Regions from separate parts of the Streptomyces sp. NPDC020362 genome, predicted to be linked through region 1. Evidence: riboswitches for the same ligand, from Rfam matches in the RefSeq annotation. Region 1 holds a riboswitch; the other holds the start of a gene.

Region 1 (9,506 bases):
TCCCACCCGACGATCAAGGCCATGTGGGTGCCGCCGTTCCCCGACGACTCCGGTGTCGCCATCGGCACGGCCTGCCTCGCCGCGGCCGGCGGTGACGGCCTCCGGCCGATCGAATGGGGCACCCGGCTCGGGCCGGCCCTCGAGCCGACGCAGGAGGTGCCGCAGGGCTGGAGCACGTCGTCGTGCAGCCCGGAAGAGCTGGCCCGGCTCCTGCACACCACGGGCGAGCCCGTGGTCGTGCTCAACGGCCGCGCGGAACTGGGGCCCCGGGCTCTCGGCGGGCGCAGCATCATCGCCCCCGCCACCGACGCGAAGATGAAGAAGCTCCTGAACGACGTGAAGCGCCGGGAGCACTACCGGCCCGTCGCGCCCATCTGCCTCGAAGAGCACGCTCCCACCGTCTTCGAGCCGGGCACGCCGGATCCCCACATGCTCTTCGAGCACTGGGTCCGCCCCGAATGGATCGACCGGGTTCCGGCGGTCATGCACCTGGACGGCACCGCACGGCTGCAGACCGTCAACGAGTCCGACGACCCGAACCTGCACGCCATTCTGCGCGAGTACTACAAGTGCAGCGGAATTCCGGTCCTCTGCAATACGAGTGCGAACTACAACGGCCGCAGCTTCTTCCCCGACGTCGCGTCGGCGATCGAGTGGGGCCAGCTCGACCTGGTGTGGAGCGAGGGTGTCCTCTATCGCAGGGAGGGTTCCGCCCGCTAGTACTCCAGCCGGACCCGGCGGGGTGGGGCGGTCCTCGTCGGACTGTCCGACCCCGGCCACCAAGAGCAGCTCGTGTGCCTGTCCCGCGGGCGGGACAGGCACACGCTCCTGCTTCTCCGGGGCGTCCGCCCGCCGGTACACCCCACGGGACGGTCGTCCGTCTCCGAACGGTGACCGAGGGCGCCGCGAACCGCCGAGCAGAAGGACCTGACAGCGCCGAAAGGAACGAACGCGCTGGTCAGGGCCTATTTCCCTAGCACTCGATGATGTTCACCGCGAGCCCGCCGCGGGCCGTCTCCTTGTACTTGACGCTCATGTCCGCGCCGGTGTCCTTCATGGTCTTGATGACCTTGTCCAGCGACACCTTGTGCGAGCCGTCGCCGCGCATCGCCATCTTCGCGGCCGTGACCGCCTTCACCGCGGCCATGCCGTTGCGCTCGATGCAGGGGATCTGGACCAGGCCGCCGACCGGGTCGCAGGTCAGGCCGAGGTTGTGTTCCATGCCGATCTCGGCCGCGTTCTCGACCTGCTCGGGGGAGCCGCCGAGGACCTCGGCGAGGGCGCCCGCGGCCATCGAGCAGGCGGAGCCGACCTCGCCCTGGCAGCCGACCTCGGCGCCGGAGATCGAGGCGTTCTCCTTGAAGAGCATGCCGATGGCGCCGGCGGCCAGCAGGAACCTGACGATGCCGTCCTCGTCGGCGCCGGGCACGAAGTTGATGTAGTAGTGCAGGACCGCCGGGATGATGCCGGCCGCGCCGTTCGTCGGGGCGGTCACGACCCGGCCGCCCGCCGCGTTCTCCTCGTTCACCGCCATCGCGTAGAGCGTGATCCACTCCATCGCGTGCGCCAGAGGGTCGCCCTCGGCGCGCAGCTGGCGGGCCGAGACGGCCGCGCGGCGGCGGACCTTCAGACCGCCGGGCAGGATGCCCTCGCGGGACATGCCCCGCGCGACACAGGCCTGCATCACCCGCCAGATCTCCAGCAGGCCCGCACGGATCTCCGCCTCCGTGCGCCAGGCCCGCTCGTTCTCCAGCATGAGGGAGGAGATCGACAGGCCGGTCTCTGCGGTGAGACGCAGCAGCTCGTCACCGGTGCGGAAGGGGTACTTCAGGACCGTGTCGTCCAGCACGATGCGGTCCGCGCCGACCGCCTCCTCGTCCACGACGAAGCCGCCGCCGACCGAGTAGTACGTCTTGGAGAGCAGCTCCGTGCCCGCGGTGTCGTAGGCCCATATGGTCATGCCGTTGGCGTGGTACGGCAGGGCCTTGCGGCGGTGCAGGATCAGGTCGTCGTGGAAGGAGAAGGGGATCTCGTGCTCGCCGAGCAGGGAGAGCCGGCCCGTGCTCTTGATGCTCTCCACCCGCTCGTCGGCCGTCTCCACGTCCACGGTGCGCGGCGAGGCGCCCTCCAGGCCGAGCAGCACCGCCTTCGGGGTGCCGTGGCCGTGGCCGGTCGCGCCGAGCGAGCCGTACAGCTCGCAGCGGACGGCGGCGGCCTTCTCCAGGAGGCCTTCGTTGCGCAGCCGGCGGGCGAACATGCGCGCCGCGCGCATCGGACCGACCGTGTGGGAGCTGGACGGGCCTATGCCGATCGAGAACAGGTCGAAGACCGAGATGGCCACGGGAACTCCTCAATGCGGGGTGGTGCGGGGTCGTGCAGGGATGGTGCGGGGTGCGGGGGCACCGCGCGCTGTTCTTTCCAGTGTGCGCGGTGCCCCGCAAAAGGTGTCTTACTTGTTCAGAACCGGGTACAGCGGGTGCTTGTCGGCCAGGGCCTTCACCCGGGCCTTGAGGGCCTCGACGTCGTAGGACGGCTTCAGCGCCTCGGCGATCACGTCCGCGACCTCGGCGAAGTCCTCGGCCGTGAAGCCGCGGGTGGCGAGGGCGGGCGTACCGATCCGCAGGCCCGAGGTGACCATCGGGGGACGCGGGTCGTTCGGCACGGCGTTGCGGTTGACGGTGATCCCGACCTCGTGGAGACGGTCCTCGGCCTGCTGCCCGTCCAGCTCGGACTCGCGCAGGTCGACCAGGATCAGGTGCACGTCCGTACCGCCGGACAGCACGTTCACGCCGGCCTCGCGGGCGTCGGCGGCGGTCAGCCGATCGGCGAGGATCCGCGCGCCCTCCACCGTACGGCGCTGGCGCTCCTTGAAGTCCTCGCTCGCCGCGACCTTGAAGGAGACCGCCTTGGCCGCGATCACGTGCTCCAGGGGGCCGCCCTGGAAGCCCGGGAAGACGGACGAGTTCAGCTTCTTCGCGAAGTCCTTCTTCGCGAGGATGATGCCGCCGCGCGGGCCGCCGAGCGTCTTGTGGGTCGTGGAGGTCACCACGTCCGCGTACTCCACCGGGTTCGGGTGGAGACCGGCGGCGACCAGGCCCGCGAAGTGCGCCATGTCGACCCACAGGTACGCCTCGACCTCGTCGGCGATCCGGCGGAACTCGGCGAAGTCCAGCTGACGCGGGTAAGCCGACCAGCCCGCGATGATCACCTTCGGACGGTGCTCCTTGGCGAGCCGCTCGACCTCGGCCATGTCGACCAGACCGGTCTCGACGTCCACGTGGTAGGCGACCACGTTGAACTGCTTGCCGGAGAAGTTCAGCCGCATCCCGTGGGTCAGGTGGCCGCCGTGCGCCAGGTCCAGGCCGAGGATGGTGTCCCCGGGCTGGGCCAGCGCGAACAGGGCCGCCTGGTTCGCGGAGGCTCCGGAGTGGGGCTGCACGTTGGCGTACTCGGCGCCGAACAGCTCCTTGATCCGGTCGATGGCGATCTGCTCGGCGACGTCGACGTGCTCGCAGCCACCGTAGTAGCGGCGGCCCGGGTAGCCCTCGGCGTACTTGTTGGTCAGGACCGAGCCCTGGGCCTCCATCACCGCGACCGGCGCGAAGTTCTCGGAGGCGATCATCTCCAGCGTCGACTGCTGGCGGTGCAGCTCGGCGTCGACCGCGGCGGCGATCTCCGGGTCCAGCTCGTGCAGGGACGTGTTCAGGACAGTCATACGGCTACGACTCCTCAGCCGGCGTTCTGGGCGGTGTACTCGTCGGCGGAGAGCAGGTCGGCCGGCTCCTCCGTGACGCGAACCTTGAACAGCCAGCCGCCCTCGAAGGGGGCGGAGTTCACCAGCGACGGGTCGTCGACCACGTCCTGGTTGGCTTCGACGATCTCACCGGTGACCGGGGAGTACAGGTCGGAGACCGACTTGGTCGACTCCAGCTCGCCGCAGGTCTCGCCCGCGGTCACCGTGTCGCCGACCTCGGGGAGCTGGGCGTAGACCACATCGCCGAGCGCGTTGGCCGCGAACTCGGTGATGCCGACCGTCGCGACGCCGTTCTCGTCGGCGGCCGACAGCCACTCGTGCTCCTTGCTGTAGCGCAGCTGCTGGGGGTTGCTCATGGCCTGAATTCTCCTGTACGCGCGGGAGTGCTGATGAATGGGGGACTACTGGTTCTGCTGGTGAGCAGATGAATGTGCGCAGGGTCACGCTTCGGGTACGGACCGCGCCCAGTGTCTACTTCTGGCGCTTGTAGAAGGGCAGAGCCACGACCTCGTACGGCTCGTGGCTCCCCCTGATGTCCACGCCGACGCCCTCGGCGCCCGGCGCCGCGTGCGCCGCGTCGACGTACGCGATGGCGATCGGCTTGCCCAGGGTGGGGGAGGGGGCACCGGAGGTGACCTCGCCGATCACCGCGCCGCCGGCGACGACCGGGTAGCCGGCGCGCGGCACCCGGCGGCCCTCGGCGATCAGCCCGACGAGTACCCGCGGCGGGTTCTGCTCAGCCCTGGAGGCGGCCTCGGTCAGCGCCTCGCGGCCCACGAAGTCGCCCTCCTTCTCGAACTTCACCACCCGGCCGAGCCCGGCGTCGAAGGGGGTGAGCGAGGTGGTCAGCTCATGCCCGTACAGCGGCATGCCCGCCTCCAGGCGCAGGGTGTCCCGGCAGGACAGGCCGCACGCCACCAGGCCCACGCCCTCGCCGGCCTTGGTCAGCGCCTGCCACAGTTCCACGGCGTGCTCGGGCTTCACGAACAGCTCGAAGCCGTCCTCGCCGGTGTAGCCGGTGCGCGCGATCAGCGCGGGGACGCCGGCGACCGTGCCGGGCAGGCCCGCGTAGTACTTCAGGCCGTCCAGGTCGGCGTCGGTGAGGGACTTCAGGATCCCGGGGGACTCGGGACCCTGGACCGCGATCAGCGCGTACGCGTCACGGTCGTCGCGGACCTCGGCGTCGAAGCCGGCGGCGCGCTCGGTCAGCGCGTCCAGCACCACCTGGGCGTTGGAGGCGTTGGCCACGACCATGTACTCGGCCTCGGCCAGCCGGTAGACGATCAGGTCGTCCAGGATGCCGCCGTCGGCCTGGCAGATCATGGTGTAGCGGGCGCGGCCGACGCCGACGGAGGCGATGTTGCCGACCAGGGCGTAGTTCAGCAGGGCGGCTGCCTGCGGTCCGGTCACGGTGATCTCGCCCATGTGGGAGAGGTCGAAGAGTCCGGCCCTGGTCCGCACCGCGACGTGCTCGTCGCGCTCGGAGCCGTAGCGCAGGGGCATGTCCCAGCCCGCGAAGTCGGTCATCGTCGCACCGAGCGAGCGATGCAGCGCGTCCAGCGCGGTGTGGCGCAGCTCGGTGGGTTCGGTACTGCTCATCGGTCGGTCGTCTCCCAAGGGCAGGTATGACAGGCGAGGAACGTTCCTCCCCATCTGTCATCGGAACCTGAGAGGTTCGCCGGGACCGCCACAGGGACGATCACGGTTTGCACCTTGGGTGGAGCCACTGACACAGCGGCCCGCTTTTCAGATGTGCCTCGCCCGCGCGGTAACGGGGCCTGAGAGATTCAAGGGAGGGACTTGCTCCTTCGGCGTCCCAGCGAAGGCTGCTGGGAACTCTCCCGCGCGGATTCAAGCGGCCGATATGCAGTTGGCGGCCACATCATTGCACGCCGGACCCCCACCCGTCAGGGCCCGCATCTGTAACCGACCTGTGGCAGTACGCGCACCCAACGGCCGGACACCGCGCATTACCTTCTCTTTGCATCCGAGGGGCATGACCTTTGCAGGCCCACAGGGGAGGACGATCACGGTGAACAGGACCACGGCCTACGCCGCCACCGGCGTCGCGGTGCCCGGGCAGCGCCCGGCCCCGGCCCGCGAGCGCTGCGCCGAACGCCCGGCCCCCGTCGTCCGCGACCTGCGCGACCGCGCCGGGCGCGGCCCGCACGCCCTGCTCTTCGGCCCCCGTGACCTGGTGGTGATCGCCGGCCTGCCCGGCAGTGGCAAGTCCACCCTGATGCACCGCGCGGTCCTCGGCCACCGCGTCGACTCCCAGGACACCCGGGACCGCTGGGCGGCCCGCCTGCCACGCCTCCTGCCGTACGCCCTCTACCGCCCGCTGGTCCGCCTCGCCCACTACGCCGGACTGCGCCGCGCCCTGCGCACCGGCGAGGGGGTCGTCGTGCACGACTGCGGCACCCAGGCCTGGGTGCGTGCCTGGCTGGCCCGCGAGGCCCGGCGCCGCGGCGGCACCCTGCACCTGCTCCTTCTCGACGTGGCTCCCGCGGCGGCCAGGGAGGGGCAGCGGCAACGGGGCAGGGGCGTGTCCCGGTACGCCTTCGGCCGCCACCGCCGTACGGCCGCCCGTCTGGTCGGCGCGGTGGAGCGGGGCGAGCTGCCCGCCGGCTGCGGCTCGGCGGTGCTGCTGGACCGCGACGCGGCGGACGTCCTGCGCCGCATCGGCTTCGCCGCCCGGCCGGAGTGAGGACGGAGCCGGAGCGGGGCCGAGCGGTGTCATCGGTCCGGAGAAACCGTCCCCGGGCCCGGTCGGGCCCCGGAACGAGCCGATCACCGGAGCCGCTCACGGACCGGGCCGGTCACCGGAATGAGTCGTTCACCGGACCGAGCCGGCCATCGGACTGAACGGTGTCACAGGCACCCGCTAGCCTTTTGAATCACAACGGCGGTTCCCAGCAGGCGGCAGGCAGATGGACTTCTCGGCGGCGGGCTTTCCCGCGGACATTCCGGCACAGACACACCCCCACCCGCACAGCGGTTGGCCCGGCAACGAGCTGGAGGAGGTGCTCTCGGCCTCCCTCGGCATACCCTCCGCCGGCGGCCGGATCATCGAAGTCCTGGGCCGGAGCTTCCTGTGGATCCCGCTGCCCAACGGCGGCGGCCCGGACAGCGGCCCGCTCGACCTGCCCACCCTGGAGATCGACGGCCAGGTCCACGTCCCGGTCTTCAGCTCCGAGGAGCAGCTCCGCCAGGTGGCCGGCTCCCACATGTCGTTCACCATCGCCCCGGCGGTGGAGTTCGCCCGCGGCCTGCCCCCGCAGGTCGGCATCGCCGTCAACCCCGACGGCGTGGTCGGCATCCCGCTCCCGCCCGAGGCGGTGGCCGAGCTGTGCCGCACGGGCCGCACCCCGCTGGACGGCCCCAGCAGCGGTGGCCGGGTCCGCCTCTTCGAGCCCGACTGGCAGGACGACCCGGTCGACTTCCTCTCCGCGGCCTCCGCCGAGTTCGCGGCGACGGGTGTGGTCCTCACGGCCCGCCGCTGCCTGGCCGTCATAGAAACCGCCGACCCGGTGATGTTCGTGGGCGTGGAACTCTCCCAGTGGGAGGGCGACCTGCGAGCCCTTCCCCTGGAGGCCCTGGGTAAAGCTCTGGGCAAGGTCCCGGTCCAGTGGCCGGTCAACCTGGTCCTCCTGGACGTGGCCGAGGACCCCGTGGGTCACTGGCTCAAATCAAACGTCCGCCCCTTCTACCAGTACGGCCACTAGAAGCCGACGCAGCCTCAGCCGACCCCCAGGGGTGCGGGGAACTGCGCGAGAACCCACCACGAACCCGCACTCGCCGACGGACACGAGGTCCCGAGCCATTCGGCGCTTAAGCTGTGTCCGAACGCGGGGCAAGAATCGAAGGGGCGGTAAGACAGGTGAGCGCGAGCCCAAGCGGCAGCGTCGAGCACATGCTGCGCCAGGTCACCCCCGGGCGCTACGACGCCTACGAGGCACTGCTGCGCGCCCTCGCCACCCCTTCCTCCGGCCAGATCTGGATGCTCCTGTGGCACGGCCAGGCCGGCTCTCCGGACGCCCAGTACGGGAACATGGAGGTCGACGGCTTCAGCTACGCCCCCTGTGTGACCTCCGCCCAGGAACTCTCGGCCAGCGGCTGGAACCGCTCCTACGAAGTGGTCGACGGGCTCGACGTGGCCCGCACCCTCTATCCCGACCACTACGGCCTCTGGCTCAACCCGCATGCTCCCGGCGGCGGCGTCGGCATCCCCTGGCTGGACCTGCGCCGCATCGCCACCGGCCTGGACCGCCAGCCCGCCGGCCCCCTCCGGCTGTCGGAGCCCGGTGTCGAGATCCCGCAGTTCTACGCCCTGCTCGCGCAGAACGCCCACCGCACCCCTGCCCTGCGCTCCCTGCGCCGCGCCTGGGTGCAGCCCGCGCTCGGGGCGCCGTATCTCTCCATCGGCCTGGACGTGTACGACACCTCGCCGGCCGCGGTCGACTCGGTGCGCGCGATGATGCAGCAGTCCGTCGGCGCGGTCCCGGAGGGGCTGCCGGTCTCGACGGTCGCGATGACGGACGACTACGACCCGGTCGTGATGTGGATGCGGGTCAACGCCCGCCCGTTCTACGATCGCGAGGCCCACGCGGCTCCGCCCCAGCCCCAGCTCCAGGCCTCGCCCCAGGCTCAGGCCCCGGCCGCCGGTTACGGGTACCCGCCCGTCCACGGCTACTGATCGACGGGGCCGCGCGGCGCGTTCCCGGCCCGGATCGCAGAATGGACGTGACCGGTGGGCTTCTGCGCGCGTAGACCTCCCCCGTACGTCCAGAACCGGGCATAATCTGCCGTTCTGTCTTAACTGGCCCGCGTCCGAGGGCCGTTACCAACTGTTCGGATAACGGATTCCCCCGCACTGCATCACGGTTGCGCATACTTTCGCGGTCAGCTCTGGCGGGTGATCGCAACGACGCTGAAGACTCCCGACTCAGACACGAGGTGAAGACCTCGTGATCGATGGCAAGTCGACAAAGCCGCAAACCGCGGCAGGCGCAGGCCGGTCACCACCGGCGAGAGGGGTCGCTCACCGTGACCGCACCGATCGAGACCACCGGGGCGGCAGCCGAGGCACAGCCGGAGGCTGTGCTGGCGGGTGCCGAGAAGGGGCAGATCGAGGGTCGTTCCCTGGGCCAGATCGCCTGGTCCCGGTTCAAGCGGGACAGAGTCGCCGTCGTCGGCGGCGTCATCGTGATCCTGCTGATCCTCCTCGCGATCCTCTCGCGCCCCATCCAGGCCATGCTCGGCCTCGACCCCAACGCCTTCCACCAGGACCTGATCGTGCCCGACACCTCGCTGCCCAAGGGCGGCTGGGGCGGCATGAGCATGGATCACCCGCTGGGTGTGGACCCGAAGTTCGGCCGGGACATCGCCACCCGCATCCTCGAGGGTTCCTGGGTCTCGCTGGTGGTCGCCTTCGGCGCCACGATCCTGTCCAACGTGATCGGCGCGATCATGGGTGTGGTCGCGGGCTACTACGGCGGCCGGGTCGACTCGATCATCAGCCGGCTGATGGACATCTTCCTCGCCTTCCCCCTCCTGCTGTTCGCGATCGCCATCTCCGCCACCCTGCAGGGCGGCGCCTTCGGCCTGAACGGACTGCCGCTGCACCTGAGCGTGCTCATCTTCGTCATCGGCTTCTTCAACTGGCCCTACCTGGGCCGGATCGTGCGAGGCCAGACGCTTGCCCTGCGTGAGCGTGAGTTCGTGGACGCGGCCCGCGGCATGGGTGCCAAGG
Region 2 (9,506 bases), on a different contig from region 1:
CATTGTCGTCCTGAAGATCGTGAAGCGCTTCCTGGACACTGGGGTTTCGCTGCAGAACATCCGCTCGGCCGTGCACCACCTGCGAGAACGCGGTTTCCGCGATCTGGAGCGCATGACCCTCATGAGCGACGGTGCGACGGTCTACGAGTGCACCTCCCCGGACGAGGTCCACGCCCTGCTCCAGGGCGGTCAGGGCATCTTCGGGATCGCCGTCGGCGTGGTCTGGCGCGATGTGGAAAGCGCGCTCTCCCAGCTGCACGGGGAGCGTATCGACACCGGGGAGACGCTCATCGGGCACAACCCCTCGGACGAACTGGCGCGGCGCCGCAACCGGGCTGTCTGAGCGGAACCGCGCCCGGGCCCGCCGGGCGCGGGCGGGGCGCTGGTGAGTGCGTAGAGGCCCTGACCGTCGGCCCTGACCGCCGACGCTTGTCGCAAGGGGCCGTCCGGGCGTCGCAGCCCTGCTCCGGCCCGTCCCGTGCCGGTCCGTTGTCAGTGGCGTGGTGCAGCATCAGAGGTGTGAGAAACGCTCCCACGGTCCTGCATCTCGACATGGACGCCTTCTACGCCTCGGTGGAGCAGGCATCCAAGCCGAGCCTGCGTGGGAAGGCTGTCGTCGTGGGCGGACTGGGACCGCGCGGAGTGGTGGCCACCGCGTCGTACGAGGCGCGCGTCTTCGGGGTGCACTCGGCGATGCCGATGGCCCAGGCGCGCCGCCTGGCGCCGAACGCCGCGTACCTCGTGCCGCGCTTCACTCTGTACCGGTCGGTCAGTGACCAGGTGATGGCGCTGCTGCGGGAGCTGTCGCCGCTGGTGGAGCCGCTGAGCCTGGACGAGGCGTTCGTGGACCTGGAGGCCGGGGGAACGGCCTGGGACGAGGAATCGGCACGCCTGGCCGCAGTCAAGCTGCGCGCGGACATACGGGCGGTCACGGGGCTCACCGGGTCGGTGGGGCTGGCCGCCTCCAAGATGCTCGCGAAGATCGCCTCGGAGCAGGCCAAGCCCGACGGACTCGTACTCATCGAGCCCGGGACCGAGCGGGCGCTGCTGGGCCCCATGCCGGTGCGGACCCTGCCCGGGATCGGGCCGGCCACCGGGGACCACCTGAGACGGGCAGGGATCACCATGGTCGAGGAGCTGGCCGAGGCGGGCGAGGACGAGCTGGTACGGCTGCTGGGCAAGGCGCACGGGCACGCGCTGTACGCCATGGCGCTGGCGCGTGACGACCGGCCCGTGGTGGCCGAGCGGGAGACCAAGTCGGTATCGGTCGAGGACACCTACGACGTGGACATCCACGACCGGCTGCGGGTCGGTCTGGAGGTGCAGCGGCTCGCCGACCGGTGTGTGCGGCGGCTGCGCGAGGCCGGGCTGTCCGGGCGGACCATCGTGCTGAAGGTGCGCAGGTACGACTTCTCGACGCTCACCCGGTCCGAGACGCTCAGAGGCCCCACGGACGACCCGGCGGTGATCCGGGAGGCAGCCGCGCGGCTGCTGGAGTCCGTGGACACCACGGGAGGCGTCCGCCTGCTCGGCGTGGGGGTCTCCGGGCTCGCCGACTACACCCAGGAGGACCTGTTCGCACAGGCGGCGGGCGAGCGGGCCGCGGCCGCGCAGGCGCCGGAGGAGGACGTGCCCGAGGCCGTGGAGCGCCCGGAGCCCGCGGAACGGCAGTGGCGTGCGGGACACGACGTGCGGCACGCCGAGTACGGGCACGGCTGGGTGCAGGGCAGCGGCCTGGGGCGGGTCACTGTCCGCTTCGAGACGCCGCAGTCCCCGCCGGGGCGGGTAAGGACGTTTCTTGTCGATGATCCTGCGCTGGAGCCGGCCGAGCCGCTGCCGCTGGTCCTGGACGGGGTGGACACCGAGGTGTAGGGGGCCTGCCTGTCCGCTGCCGGGTGCGGGTTCGTCGTGGTTCTTCGCGCAGTTCCCCGTGCCCCTGGGTGGGTGCTGCTCTGTTGTCGGGTGCGGGGGCTGTCGTGGTTCTTCGCGCAGTTCCCCGTGCCCCTGGGTGGGTGCTGCTCTGTTGTCGGGTGCGGGGGCCGTCGTGGTTTCTCGCGCAGTTCCCCGCGCCCTGGGTGGGTGCTGCTCTGTTGTCGGGTGCGGGGGCCGTCGTGGTTTCTCGCGCAGTTCCCCGCGCCCCTGAGCGGTTGCCGTTGGCGGAGTCGGCTCAGCAGGCCGTGTTTCCCTCAGCCTTCCTCGCTGCCTGCCAGCTTGCCGAAGTCGCGGTCCGGGGCGGGGGGCGGGGCCACGTCCAGGCCGTAGTGGTGGTAGAGCTGGAGTTCCTGTTCGGGAGAGAGATGGCGGCCCACGCCGAAGTCGGGGGCGTCCTTGATGAGCGAGCGCTCGAAGGGGACCCGGAGGGCACCTTCGACAAGTTCGCTGGGCTCCAGGGGGACGAAGGCGTCCCGGGAGAACAGGCCGGTGCGTATGGCCGCCCACTCCGGCACCCCCGTGGCGTCGTCGAGGTACACCTCGTCGACCGTGCCGATCTTGGTGCCATTGCGGTCGAACGCCTTGCGGCCGATCAGGTTGCGCGGATCGATGTCGGTCTGCACGGTCCCTCTCCCTCCACGTGGTCGCAACTCATCCGTAAGCACTACAAAAGAGCACATTCAGGGAGGCGGCCACTCGAGGGCTCGGGCGTTGACCTCGCTGGTAGGCTGACAGCGGCTGCTGACCCCGTGCGGGAGAGTCCTCCGACCACTTCGGAGGCGCCGAAGGAGCAAATCCTCCCCGGAATCTCTCAGGCCCACGTACCGCACGGACGAGGTCACTCTGGAAAGCAGAGCGGGTGCCGACGGCTTCCGCTCTCACCGACGGTGAAAGCCGGCGCCCTCGGGTGCCCGGTGAAGCTCTCAGGTTGAGATGACAGAGGGGGAGGCCGTCGGGGCACCCACGCCGTGGTGCCCCTCGAAGGTCGCGTCAGACCAGGAGGCCTCCGCAATGACCGCCCATCGCATTCCGCTCTCCGAGCTCGAAGCGGGCATCCCCTTCGAGCAGCGCCACATCGGGCCCGACCAGGAGGCGCGGGCCAAGATGCTCGCGCACGTCGGATACGGCTCCCTCGACGAGCTGACCGCCGCCGCGGTCCCGGACGTGATCAAGAACGCGGACGCCCTGGACCTGCCGGGCGCCCGCACCGAGGCCGAGGTGCTCGCCGAGCTGCGCTCGCTCGCCGACCGCAACCAGGTCCTCGGCTCGATGATCGGGCTCGGCTACTACGGCACCTTCACCCCGCCGGTCGTCCTGCGCAACGTCATGGAGAACCCGGCCTGGTACACGGCCTACACGCCGTACCAGCCGGAGATCTCGCAGGGCCGTCTGGAGGCCCTGCTGAACTTCCAGACGATGGTCGCCGAGCTGACCGGCCTGCCCACCTCCGGCGCCTCCCTGCTGGACGAGGGCACCGCGGCCGCCGAGGCGATGGCGCTGTCCCGGCGCATGGGCAAGAACAAGAAGGGCCTGTTCCTGGTCGACGCGGACGCCCTGCCGCAGACCGTCGCCGTCATCGAGACGCGTGCGGAGCCGACCGGCGTCGAGGTCGTCGTCGCGGACCTCAGCGACGGCATCCCGGCCGACATCGCCGCCCGCGAGATCACCGGCGTCCTGATCCAGTACCCGGGCGCCTCCGGTGCCGTACGCGACATCAAGCCGCTGATCGACCAGGCCCACGAGCTGGGCGCCCTCGTCACCGTCGCCGCCGACCTGCTCGCGCTCACCCTGCTGACCTCGCCGGGCGAGCTCGGCGCGGACATCGCCGTCGGCACGACCCAGCGCTTCGGTGTCCCGATGGGCTTCGGCGGTCCGCACGCCGGCTACATGGCGGTGCAGGAGAAGTTCGCGCGCAGCCTGCCCGGCCGTCTCGTCGGCGTCTCCGTCGACGCCGACGGTCACAAGGCCTACCGCCTCGCGCTGCAGACCCGTGAGCAGCACATCCGCCGGGAGAAGGCCACCAGCAACATCTGCACCGCGCAGGTGCTGCTCGCCGTGATGGCCGGCCTGTACGCCGTCTACCACGGCCCCGAGGGCCTGCGCACCATCGCCCGCCGCACCCACCGCTACGCCACGATCCTCGCCGAGGGCCTGAAGGCCGGCGGTGTCGAGATCGTCCACGGCGCCTACTTCGACACCCTCACCGCGCGCGTGCCCGGCAAGGCCGCCGGGATAGTCGCCGCGGCCCGTGACAAGGGCGTCAACCTGCGTGCGGTCGACGCCGACCACGTCTCCCTCGCCTGCGACGAGACCACCAACCGTGCCCAGCTGGACGCCGTCTTCGCCGCCTTCGGCGTCGCGGGCGACATCGAGGCGCTCGACGCGGCCGCCGGGGAGGCCCTGCCCCAGGCGCTGCTGCGCACCGACGACTACCTCGCCCACCCGGTCTTCCACGACCACCGCTCCGAGACCGCGATGCTGCGCTACCTGCGCAAGCTGGCCGACCGCGACTACGCGCTGGACCGCGGCATGATCCCGCTGGGCTCCTGCACGATGAAGCTCAACGCGACCACGGAGATGGAGCCGGTCACCTGGCCCGAGTTCGGTCAGCTGCACCCCTTCGCGCCCGCCGAGCAGGCCGAGGGCTACCTCACGCTCATCCGCGAGCTGGAGGAGCGTCTCGCCGAGGTCACCGGCTACGACAAGGTCTCGCTCCAGCCGAACGCCGGTTCACAGGGCGAGCTGGCCGGTCTGCTGGCCGTCCGCGGCTACCACCGGGCCAACGGCGACGAGCAGCGGACCGTGTGCCTGATCCCGTCCTCCGCGCACGGCACCAACGCCGCCAGCGCCGTGATGGCCGGCATGAAGGTCGTCGTCGTGAAGACCGCCGGGGACGGCGAGATCGACGTCGAGGACCTGCGGGCCAAGATCGAGCAGTACCGTGACGAGCTGTCGGTGCTGATGATCACCTACCCGTCGACGCACGGCGTCTTCGAGGAGCACGTCGCCGACATCTGCGCCCAGGTCCACGAGGCGGGCGGCCAGGTGTACGTCGACGGCGCCAACCTCAACGCCCTGGTCGGCCTCGCCAAGCCGGGCCACTTCGGCGGCGACGTCTCGCACCTGAACCTGCACAAGACGTTCTGCATCCCGCACGGCGGCGGCGGCCCCGGCGTCGGCCCGGTCGCGGTCCGCGCGCACCTGGCGCCGTACCTGCCCAACCACCCGCTGCAGCCGGAGGCCGGACCGGAGACGGGCGTCGGCCCGATCTCGGCGGCGCCCTGGGGCAGCGCCGGCATCCTCCCCATCTCGTGGGCGTACGTCCGCCTGATGGGCGGCGAGGGCCTCAAGCGCGCCACCCAGGTGGCCGTGCTCTCCGCGAACTACATCGCCAAGCGCCTGGAGCCGCACTACCCGGTGCTCTACACCGGTCCCGGCAACCTGGTCGCGCACGAGTGCATCATCGACCTGCGCCCGCTGACCAAGGCGACCGGCGTGAGCGTGGACGACGTGGCCAAGCGCCTGATCGACTACGGCTTCCACGCGCCGACCATGTCCTTCCCGGTGGCCGGCACGCTGATGATCGAGCCGACCGAGTCCGAGGACCTGGCCGAGCTGGACCGCTTCTGCGACGCGATGATCGCCATCCGCGCGGAGATCGAGAAGGTCGGCTCCGGCGAGTGGCCCGCGGAGGACAACCCGCTGCGGGGTGCCCCGCACACCGCCGCCGCGCTCGGCGATGAGTGGACCCACGCCTACAGCCGCGCGGAGGCCGTCTTCCCGGCCGGAGTCTCGGTCGCCGACAAGTACTGGCCGCCGGTGCGCCGTATCGACCAGGCCTTCGGAGACCGCAACCTGGTCTGCTCCTGCCCGCCGCTGGACGCGTACGAGGACTGAGCGCCTTACGGCCCGGTGCCCCCCGGCGGAGTACCCTCCGGCCGAGCACCTTCCCGGTGAGAGCCCCGCCCGAGCTTCGGGCGGGGCTCTTGCCTTGCTCACGCGGTCGCGAGCGACACCTCGGTCGACTTGATCAGGGCAATCACGTCCGAGCCCACGAAGAGGCCGAGGTCTTCGGCCGCGTCCTTGGTGATCACCGCCGTGAGTTTGCCGCCCGCCACGGCGATCTTCACCGAGGCCATGGCTCCGCCATGGGCGAGCTGGACGATTGCGCCGGGCAGCTGGTTGCGGATGGACAGCCCCTCCACACCGCTCGTGGCCAGGGCGATCTCCGTCGACTTCACCAGGGCGTGGACGCGGGAATCCGGGGCGAGGCCGAGCTGTTCGACGGCCTCCAGGGTGATGGCCGCCATGAGCTCCTGCCCGCCGTCCAGACGGATCTTGACCGTGGCCATGACCTCGCCGGGCTGGACCTCGGTGACGGTGCCGGGGAGCTGGTTGCGGATGCTGAGTGTCATGGGCACCCACGGTAGAGCGCCTGTCCGGTCAGGCAGGGTATGCGTGTGTCTGGGTCGCTTTGACAGTCGCCCAGACAGCTGCGCCGGGGTGCAGGTCCAGCTCGGCGGCGCCGACCGTGGTGAGGTCGGCGGCGAGGGCGAGCTCGCCGGTGAGGTCGGCGCGGATCTGGTCGCCGTGGGTCTCCAGCCCCGCGACCTCGCAGCGCCACAGATTGCGGGCGCTGGCACCAGTGGGCCGGTCCCGGAAGAGGGTGACGGCGACCGGCGGGAACGCCACGAAGACCGGTCCGGACAGGTCCTCCGTGGTCGTGATCGACGGCCCTGCCTCCAGCCGTACGGTGTGCCCGTCGGCCACTCCGCGGTAGAGGTTGAGGCCGACCAGCTGGGCGATGTAGTCCGTGCGCGGATGGCGGGCGATCTCGGACGGAGTGCCCTCCTGGACGACCCGGCCGTGTTCGACGACCACCAGCCGGTCGGCGAGCACCATGGCGTCGAGCGGGTCGTGCGTGACCAGGACGGCGACCGCCTCGAACTCGGCCAGATGGCGGCGCAGCTGGGCGCGCACCTCCAGCCGGGTGCGGGCGTCCAGGGCCGCGAGGGGTTCGTCCAGGAGCAGCAGCCGGGGCCGGGTGGCGAGCGCGCGGGCGAGCGCGACGCGCTGGGCCTGGCCGCCGGAGAGGCGGCGGGGCTTGGCACCGGAGTGGTCGGTGAGGCCCATCCGGTCCAGCCAGGCCGCGGCCTGTGCACGGGCCTCGGCCTTGGAGGCGCCCTGGCAGCGCGGCCCGAAGGCCACGTTGTCCAGGGCGGACAGATGCGGAAAGAGGAGGTAGTCCTGGAAGACGACGCCGACCGGGCGGGACTCGGGCGGAATGCGCTCCAGGGACGCGCCGTCCAGCCGCAGATGGCCGTCGGTGAGGGGGACCAGACCGGCGAGGGCGCGCAGGGCGGTGGTCTTGCCGGCGCCGTTGGGGCCGAGCAGCGCGACGACGTCTCCGGGAGCCGCGGCCAGGGCCACGTCGAGGCGGAAGGTGCCCCGGTCGACGACGAGGTGGGCGTCCAGCCCCTGCTCGCCCACGGCCTCGGGCGCGAGGTCGGCCTCGGGGGCGTCGATGTCGGTCATGAAGGGATCGTCCAGCCGGGTCTCGTCGGGGGCGTGGGAGGGGCGTACGGCGTCGTCATCGGGGCTGCGTGCCGTCGTGCACGTTCGATCGTCCCCCATGCGCGCGCGGTCGTCAGGTGCCGGTCAGCCAACGGTCGCGCAATCCCGCCAGGACGGTGATCGACACGGCCAGCAGGACCAGGCTCAGTGCGATGGCTGCGTCGGGGTCGTTCTGCAGGGCGAGGTAGACCGCGAGGGGCATGGTCTGGGTGCGGCCGGGGAAGTTGCCGGCGAAGGTGATCGTCGCACCGAACTCGCCGAGCGCGCGGGCCCAGGCGAGGACCGCGCCCGCGGCGATGCCGGGCGCGATCAGCGGCAGGGTGACCCGGCGGAACGCGGTGAAGCGGGAGGCCCCCAGCGTGGTGGCCGCCTCCTCGAAGCGCGGGTCGGCGGCGCGCAGGGTGCCCTCGACGCTGATGACCAGGAACGGCATCGCGACGAACGCCTCCGCGATGACGACCCCGGTGGTGGTGAACGGCAGGGTGATCCCGAACCATGAGTCGAGCCACTTGCCGACGACTCCGTTGCGGCCCAGGGCGAGCAGCAGGGCCACACCGCCGACCACCGGCGGGAGCACCAGGGGCAGGGTCACCAGGGCTCGTACGAGGCCGCGCCCGGGGAAGTCCGCGCGGGCCAGCAGCCAGGCCAGCGGCACGCCGAGGACGAGGCTGACGGCGGTCGCGGCCGTGGCGCTGACGAGGGAGAGCTGGAGCGCCTGCCACACCTCGGTGCTGGTCAGCAGGTCCGGCAGGCTGCGCCAGGGGGCGCGGACGAGCAGGGCGATCAGGGGCAGCAGCAGGAACACCAGGGCGAGCACCCCGGGCAGCAGCAGCGGCAGCGGCAGCCCGGCCCGGACGCGGCGGCGCCGCGGCCCACCCGTGCGGGGGTCGGCCGCGGCGCCGGGCTTGTCGAGCGAGGTCACGGCTTGAGGAAGCCGGCCTGGCTCAGGACCTTCTGGCCCTCGGCGGACTGCACCAGTGCGATGAACGCCTTGGCCGCCTCGGCGTTCTTGGCGTTCTTCAGCAGGGCGATCGGGTAGTCGTTGATGGCCTTGGCCGACTCGGGGAACTCCACGCCCTCCACCTTGCCACCGGCCGCCTTCACATCGGTCTTGTAGACCACCGCGGCGTCGGCCTCCTTCAGCACCACCTTGTTCAGGGCGGACTTGACGTCCTCCTCGTAGGAGGCCGGGGTGAGCTTGAGCTTGCTGGCGTCCAGGGCCTTCTGGGCGGCGGCGCCGCACGGCACGGTCGTGTCGCACAGGACGACCTTCAGGCCGGACTTGGTGAGGTCCTTCAGGGAGGCCACCTTGTCGGGGTTGCCCGGCAGGGTGGCGATCTCCAGCTGGTTGCGGACGAAGGTGGCCGGGGTGCCGACCGCGTCCTGCTTGCCCGTCACGATCGCCATGGTCTTGGGGCTGGCGGCGGCGAACACGTCCGCCGGGGCACCGCCGGTGATGCTCGCGGCCAGGGTGTCGCTGCCGCCGAAGTTGAAGTTGACCTTGGTGCCGGGGTGGTCCTTCTCGAACTCCCTGCCCAGGGCCGTGAAGCTCTCCTTGAGGGAGGCGGCCGCGAACACGTTGATGTCGCCGGAGAGCTTCGGGGAGGCGGAGGACGACGAGTCCGCCTTGTCCGGCTTGGTCGAGTCGTCGGAGGAGGAGCAGGCGCTGAGTGCCATCAGGGCAGCGGCTCCCGCACCGGCCAGCTGCAGCATTCGCCGGGTCCGGCGCACGGAACGGGTCATCACGGATCTACTCCTCGGGATCTTGGAACAACGGTCGCGCCCTGCCACGGCCGGAATCGGCCGTGCGGCGATGATACTGCCGCATCTGCGAGCTGTAAGTCTCCTGTCACATTGCATGAGCTGCTTACTTGTGACGTGTGGTTGGCATGTGCGTTTGTACGGTGCTCAAGCACGGGTACGGTCCTGCGGGAGGTGGTCGCGGTGACTCTCGCGGAACTCGCTCTGACCGGCGATCTCGTACGACCGGCCCGGCTGAC

Evidence for each region. Region 1 has a riboswitch for glycine ahead of gcvT (glycine cleavage system aminomethyltransferase GcvT). Riboswitches for the same ligand answer to the same signal wherever they lie in the genome.
Region 2: it holds a riboswitch for glycine, as region 1 does, so the genes downstream of both, gcvP (aminomethyl-transferring glycine dehydrogenase) here and gcvT (glycine cleavage system aminomethyltransferase GcvT) in region 1, are expected to answer to the same signal.

The regions. Positions count from the first base shown of each region.
Region 1 covers NZ_JBFAET010000026.1:42,237-51,742, forward strand. Annotated here, with positions in the region: gene AB0H32_RS13465 (carbamoyltransferase N-terminal domain-containing protein) at 1-720, shown strand, start outside; gene AB0H32_RS13470 (L-serine ammonia-lyase) at 974-2,341, opposite strand; gene glyA (serine hydroxymethyltransferase) at 2,450-3,715, opposite strand; gene gcvH (glycine cleavage system protein GcvH) at 3,730-4,110, opposite strand; gene gcvT (glycine cleavage system aminomethyltransferase GcvT) at 4,226-5,353, opposite strand; glycine riboswitch at 5,511-5,608, opposite strand; gene AB0H32_RS13490 (AAA family ATPase) at 5,787-6,461, shown strand; gene AB0H32_RS13495 (enhanced serine sensitivity protein SseB) at 6,685-7,479, shown strand; gene AB0H32_RS13500 (enhanced serine sensitivity protein SseB C-terminal domain-containing protein) at 7,635-8,450, shown strand; gene AB0H32_RS13505 (ABC transporter permease) at 8,801-9,506, shown strand, end outside.
Region 2 covers NZ_JBFAET010000024.1:55,315-64,820, reverse strand. Annotated here, with positions in the region: gene AB0H32_RS12915 (MerR family transcriptional regulator) at 1-343, shown strand, start outside; gene AB0H32_RS12910 (DNA polymerase IV) at 520-1,872, shown strand; gene AB0H32_RS12905 (PRC-barrel domain-containing protein) at 2,187-2,555, opposite strand; glycine riboswitch at 2,675-2,769, shown strand; gene gcvP (aminomethyl-transferring glycine dehydrogenase) at 2,944-5,829, shown strand; gene AB0H32_RS12895 (TOBE domain-containing protein) at 5,928-6,347, opposite strand; gene AB0H32_RS12890 (ABC transporter ATP-binding protein) at 6,376-7,467, opposite strand; gene modB (molybdate ABC transporter permease subunit) at 7,580-8,428, opposite strand; gene modA (molybdate ABC transporter substrate-binding protein) at 8,425-9,249, opposite strand; gene AB0H32_RS12875 (molybdopterin-dependent oxidoreductase) at 9,451-9,506, shown strand, end outside.